DNA from 2 places in the Photobacterium minamisatsumaniensis genome. Region 1 is predicted to be linked to the other one. Evidence: predicted binding sites of a transcription regulator. Region 1 holds the regulator's gene; the other holds the start of a gene.
What was found. The regulator MetJ, encoded in region 1, represses methionine synthesis genes. The targets are predictions, from matches to a motif close to TTAGACNTNTANANGTCTAA.
Positions count from the first base shown of each region.

Region 2: the regulator MetJ is predicted to act here: its motif matches at 1,224-1,243, upstream of metN (methionine ABC transporter ATP-binding protein MetN).

Region 1 covers NZ_JAKJSI010000014.1:151,479-154,904, forward strand. The annotation lists gene rpmE (50S ribosomal protein L31) at 1-153, shown strand, start outside; gene L4D78_RS06850 (malic enzyme-like NAD(P)-binding protein) at 544-1,794, shown strand; gene metJ (met regulon transcriptional regulator MetJ) at 1,873-2,190, opposite strand; gene L4D78_RS06860 (O-succinylhomoserine (thiol)-lyase) at 2,371-3,426, shown strand, end outside.
Region 2 covers NZ_JAKJSI010000052.1:37,692-41,117, reverse strand. The annotation lists gene L4D78_RS24190 (hypothetical protein) at 11-316, opposite strand; gene gmhB (D-glycero-beta-D-manno-heptose 1,7-bisphosphate 7-phosphatase) at 533-1,087, opposite strand; gene metN (methionine ABC transporter ATP-binding protein MetN) at 1,416-2,450, shown strand; gene L4D78_RS24175 (methionine ABC transporter permease) at 2,440-3,126, shown strand; gene L4D78_RS24170 (MetQ/NlpA family lipoprotein) at 3,205-3,426, shown strand, end outside.

The DNA.
Region 1 (3,426 bases):
ACTTTCGTATTTAACTCTACTATGAGCAAAGACATCAACCTTGATGTATGCGATAAGTGTCACCCTTTCTACACTGGTAAGCAGCGTCAGGTTAGCACTGGTGGTCGTATCGACAAATTCAACAAGCGTTTCGGTGCTCTTTCTACCAAGTAATTGGCAGAAAATGTTGAAAGAAGAGGGATGCTACGGCGTCCCTTTTTTTATGCCTATTTATTATAAGACTAAACATCCCTCGACGAATCCCTGCCTCATTTTCTGCTAGTATCTTTAATAACCAAATGTATTCTGGTGCATTGATTTATATCGCTCTGAACCAAAAAGTTTGCACGAATTGCTCTATACAGGCTTAGCTGTGCGACTATATTCCGTGATTGAAAGCGATGAAATTGATAGTTATTGACCACTTTCGCCTTTACTTGACTATTCTGCTCGGGAATTAATGGCATGACCAGATGTTCGATACTAGGATTTTGTGCTGCTATAGAATATGCTCTACCTCTAAATTATTAAATAAAGTCACTTCCAGTCAGGATTTCGAACACTATGTCGTCTGAAGATTTTCGCCAACAAGCTTTGCACTACCATGCTTACCCAGTACCAGGCAAAATTGCCGTTGAACTCACTAAGCCAGCCAATACTGTAGAAGATCTTGCTCTTGCTTATAGCCCAGGTGTGGCTGAGCCAGTGCGTGAAATCGCACAGAATGCTGAAAATGTTTATAAGTACACGGGTAAGGGCAACATGGTTGCTGTTATCACCAATGGTACTGCGATCCTTGGCCTTGGTAATTTAGGCCCATTGGCATCGAAGCCAGTCATGGAAGGTAAGGCGTTATTGTTCAAGCGCTTCGCAGGCCTAGACTCGATTGATATCGAAGTTAAACACCGTACGATCGATGAGTTTGTTGATACCGTTGCGAACATTGCTGACACCTTCGGTGGTATCAATCTTGAAGATATCAAAGCCCCAGACTGTTTTGAGATTGAAAAGCGTTTGATCGAACGCTGCCATGTACCGGTTTTCCATGATGATCAACACGGTACCGCAATCGTAACGGCTGCGGGCATGCTTAATGCACTTGAGCTTCAAGGCAAAGAGATTGGCGAAGCTGTGATTGTTTGTCTAGGTGCTGGTGCGGCTGCGGTTGCTTGTATGGAGCTATTGATCAAGTGTGGCGCACAGCGTGAGAAGATCTACATGCTTGACCGTAAAGGTGTGATCCACACACGTCGTGACGATATCAATGAATATAAGCAATTATTCGCCAATAATACCGATAAGCGCACATTAGAAGATGTTATCGAAGGTGCTGATATCTTTGTCGGTGTATCTGGTCCAGACTTGCTTGCGCCAGAACTGCTTAAGCTTATGGCGGATCAGCCGATTGTTTTTGCTTGTTCGAACCCTGATCCAGAAATTAAACCAGAGCTGGCTCATGCCGTTCGCGATGATTTAATTATGGGTACAGGTCGTTCTGACTACCCGAATCAGGTAAACAACGTTATCTGTTTCCCATTCATTTTCCGCGGTGCATTGGATGTGCGTGCGAGTGAAATTAATGATGAAATGAAATTGGCTGCGGTAAAAGCGATCCGTGAACTAGCCCAAGAGCCAGTACCTGCGGAAGTGGTTAAAGCGGCTGGTGTCGATAAGCTAGAGTTTGGCACCGATTATATTATTCCAAAACCGATGGATCCACGTTTGCTACCACGCGTTGCGAAGGCAGTCGCGCAAGCCGCGGTTGATTCGGGTGTGGCTCGAATCGAGATGCCTGTCGGTTATATGGAAAGCTAATCTGCTTTAGGTTGCCTTACCAATAAAAAAACCAGCCCCAGGCTGGTTTTTTTATTTTTGTTGACGAGAAAAGGAGGTTTACTCGTTAATGTCTTCGTACTTAATGCCCATCTCTTCCATTAGCGCTTTTGCTTCGGCTGGCAAGTCGTCAGGGCAATCTTTACGGATATCTTCATCGGTCGGCAGGGGCTGGCCCGTGTATGCGTGCAAGAAGGCTTCACATAGCAACTCGCTGTTGGTGGCATGGCGTAAATTATTCACCTGACGGCGAGTGCGCTCATCAGTTAAAATTTTAAGCACCTTCAATGGAATCGAAACAGTAATTTTTTTTACTTGTTCGTTTTTCTTACCGTGTTCCGCGTATGGACTGATGTATTCGCCATTCCACTCTGCCATTGTTAACCTTCTCAGCGATGTTTGATTGAATAAATATGATAGGAGTGAATTCTAGCCGGATTTACTGCCATAAGCAAAGACATGTAGACGTCTAGAAGTGTTGACGTCTTTTGTAAATATGGTTATGTTGTTGCATAAACGTTATTCGCAGCAGGGGCTCGCCCCGACAAGGAAAGTAATATGAGTGATAAGAAGCTTGCCACTATAGCCGTTCGTACTGGCATTGAGTCAGACTCTCAGCACAATGCCGTTGTGCCGCCGATTTACCTGACATCAACCTACAGCTTTCCTCGGTTGGGTGAGCTTCCACAATATGATTATTCTCGCTCTGGTAACCCCACCCGTAACATGCTCGCCGATGCCTTGGCAGAACTCGAAGGCGGCGCAGGTGGTGTGGTAACCAGCTGTGGTACTGCTGCAATTAACTTACTCGCATCGGCCTTGCTTGGCCCAGATGATCTGGTTATTGCCCCACACGATTGTTATGGCGGTACGTATCGTTTGTTTAATACGCGAGCGACGAAAGGTGACTTTAAGGTCCGTTTTGTTGATCAAACCGACCCTGAGGCCTTGGCTCAAGCATTGGCATTAAAGCCAAAACTGGTTTGGGTTGAAACACCGTCTAACCCATTACTGCGAATTGTAGATGTTGCGGCATTGTGTACATCTGCAAAGCAAGAAGGCGCATTGGTTGCGGTTGATAATACTTTCTTATCTCCAATCCTTCAGCAGCCCATTGCACTAGGGGCTGATTTTGTGATCCATTCAACAACCAAGTACATCAACGGCCATTCAGATGTTGTCGGTGGCGTATTGATCTCTAAAGAAGCGGAGCAGGCCGAGACGATTGCTTGGTGGGCGAACTGTATTGGCGCAACGGGCGCACCGTTTGATGCTTATTTGACGCTGAGAGGCTTACGAACCCTTGCTCCAAGAATGCGGATGCATGAAGAAAACAGCGCCAAAGTGCTGGCTTATCTACAGCAACAGCCGCTTGTGGGACAAATTTACCATCCAAGTCAGCCTGAGCACCCTGGTCATGACATTGCGCTTAAGCAGCAAAAAGGCTTTGGTTCAATGCTGAGCTTTGAGATTGCAGGAACCTACTCGCAGCTTGAAGAGTTTGTTCACGGACTGAAGTTCTTCTCACTGGCAGAGTCGCTTGGCGGTACTGAAAGCTTGATCTGTCACCCTGCCAGCATGACTCACCGTGCAATGTCGGATGAAGCGCAGGCA
Region 2 (3,426 bases), on a different contig from region 1:
CTCGATATGTTTACTTACTCGCTATCTCGATTTTATCCGTATCCGGTTGCTCTATACGTGGCTGAGTATCATAGATAGGATCTTCCGAGCGAGATATCAGAGCGTCATTCATCATTTGTTGATGGGATTGCTGTAGCGACATTACGACCTGATAACGATTTTTTGCATTTAACGACTCAACAACAGCGCGTTTTTGTTCGGCCATTACAACGTTAAGATCATCATGCCACCGTACATCACTCTTCTCATCGGCGTGTGCATAAGCGGTACTTATCGTCGAAAACAGCACCAAACAACCAGCAGCTATTGTATTCATGTCTCTCTCCTTACATTCCCAGTATTAGAAACTGAGACATTGCAGTTTACATGCCAAGGATTAAGCTTCTGAAACAAAAGGGAAATAAAGGAAAGCATTTATGAAGAAAATAAACAGTGGTGAATATATAGTCATATTATGGCGTAATTCGCCAATGTTTAGCCCATAAAAAAGGCCGCCTCAGCGACCTTCTTATATAGCAACGTCACCGTGCAGTTAGCGTGCTGCCAACCATGTCGGTACATCTGCTACGCTATCAAGCACAACAGTCGCGATACTCTCACCCGCTTCAGTTACTGGCTTGCCCGTACGAACCAAAATTTTAGTCCCTACTTCTGCCGCTGCAGCCGCTTCCATATCATCAGCTTTATCGCCAATCATCACCGAGTTCGCCATGTCGATTTTCAAGAAATCACGGGCTGAAATGAACATGCCCGGCTTTGGCTTACGACAATCACAGTCTTGCAGGTAATCACCTTTGCCTTCCGTTGGGTGATGCGGGCAATAATAAATACCGTCGAACTCAACACCGTTATCGACAAAGTTCCAGTCCATCCACTCCGTCAAGGTTAGAAAGTCATCTTCGGTATACATGCCTCGAGCGATCCCAGCTTGGTTGGTCACCAGAACAAGCATATACCCCATCGCCTTTAGCTGTTTGCAGGCATCAAAGACACCTTCAACATACTCGAAGTCATCCACGGTATGTACGTAACCATGATCAACATTAATCACACCATCACGATCGATAAAAACTGCTGGTTTAGCCAAGCGTCAGCCCTCTGTCTAGCTGTATTGTAGTCGTCAAATTATGACATGGGTCGCAGCTGGATTCACCTCTTTATCACCGTTGCTGCTCAGTTATTCAATTTCAGTAATCATTGAATCAAAATAGCCACAAAGCCGTTTGGACGTCTAGACGTAAAAATATCTATTGACTTCATTTGTCTTAGCCCATAGCATCAACGCAATAGATGAGGTTAGCTAACTGTTATCTCACGTGATAAAAATAATGCAAACACATAAAACAACATGACAATATGCCATTAACGCTTCACGATAAGTAATAACATATACGGCATATGATTCAGGATGAACAATGATAGAAATAAATAGAGTTAACAAGGTGTTCTATCAGGGGGAAAGGGAGATCCACGCGCTGCGTGATATTAACCTTACCATTGAACAAGGCACGATCTTCGGCGTAATAGGCTCTTCCGGTGCAGGTAAAAGCACCCTGATCCGTTGTGTTAACCTTTTGGAAAAACCAACTAGCGGTCATGTCATTGTTGATGGCACCGATCTTACGATGCTATCAAGCCAAGAGCTAACCCAAGCTCGCCGAAAAATTGGCATGATTTTCCAACATTTCAACCTGCTTTCATCCCGTACCGTTTTCAAGAATATCGCGTTACCACTAGAACTGGCTGGCGCGTCAAAAGATGCCATCGAGATGAAGGTCAATGAACTTCTTACACTCGTAGGCTTAGCCGATAAAAGCGACACATATCCATCAAATTTAAGTGGCGGACAAAAGCAACGGGTTGCCATTGCGCGTGCCTTGGCTTCTGATCCGAAAGTACTACTTTGTGATGAAGCCACCAGCGCACTTGATCCAGCGACAACTCAGTCTATTTTAGAGTTACTCAAAGAAATCAACCGTAAATTAAACCTAACCATTTTGCTTATTACCCATGAAATGGACGTGGTCAAAAGTATTTGTTCACAAGTGGCAATTATCGGAGATGGTGAGCTGGTCGAAAAAGGCCCTGTCGGTGATATCTTTGCTCACCCCAAAACAGCCCTTGCACGTGAGTTTATCCGTTCTACGCTAGATCTCTCAATTCCTGAAGATTACCGTGCACGCATGGTTGAAACCCGTATCGATAACAGCTACCCATTAGTACGCTTAGAGTTTACTGGTGCGTCGGTAGATGCGCCGTTGATATCACAAGTTGCCCGTGAGTTTAATATTGATATCAGTATTCTAAGTTCAGATATGGACTATGCTGGAGGCGTTAAATTTGGCCTTATGTTGGCTGAATTATTCGGTACCGAGCAAGCTGCGGAACAGGCCATTGCCTTCCTTCGTGATCATAAAGTCAATGTAGAGGTATTAGGTTATGTTGCTTGAATCTGTTGTAACCTGGTGGACAGAAAACGAACGTCTCGTTCAACTGCTAATTGATGCCCTAGGCCAAACCCTGGTAATGGTTTTTGTATCAGGACTTATTGGCTTTTTGATCGGTATCCCTGTCGGCGTTGCACTGCACCTAACCAAAGAAAACGGTTTGCTGGCAAATCCATTCGTAAACAAAGTACTCGGTATCGTGACCAATATTGGCCGTTCGATCCCGTTTATTATCTTACTTGTGGCAATCATTCCTTTTACCCGCTTCGTTGTCGGTAGTTCCATCGGTACCGCTGCGGCTATCGTCCCGCTAACCGTAGGTGCAATTCCTTTTATTGCCCGTTTAGTGGAAGGCGCACTCCTTGAAGTACCAACAGGCTTAGTTGAAGCCGCGCAAGCTATGGGAGCAAAACCAAGCCAAATCATCAGCAAGGTACTATTGCCTGAAGCATTACCGGGTATTGTTAATGCAGTTACGATTACACTGGTTACCCTTGTCAGCTATTCAGCGATGGCGGGAACGGTTGGCGGTGGCGGCCTTGGCGATGTCGGTATCCGATATGGCTACCAGCGATTCGATGGCACAGTCATGTTAATCACCGTGGTCATGCTGGTCATCTTGGTGCAGATTATTCAATCTGCTGGCGATCACCTCGTTAAGCGTTTCGATCATCGCTAAAAGAACACGATTTAAAAGATATATAAAAGACAATTACTATCTAGAATTACGGAAAACCCCAATTTAAGGAGAAATAACATGGCGTTTAACTTGAAGAATCTTTTTGCTGTTGCAGGCCTAGCATCTGCGCTAGTACTAGCTGGTTGTGGCGACAAAGAAGCCGTTATCGATAACAGCAAAATAAAAGTTGGGGTTATGGCGGGTGCTGAAGCACAAGTTGCTGAAGTGGCAGCAAAAGAAGCCAAAGATAAATACGGCCTTGATGTTGAGCTTATCACTTTCACCGACTACGTTTCACCA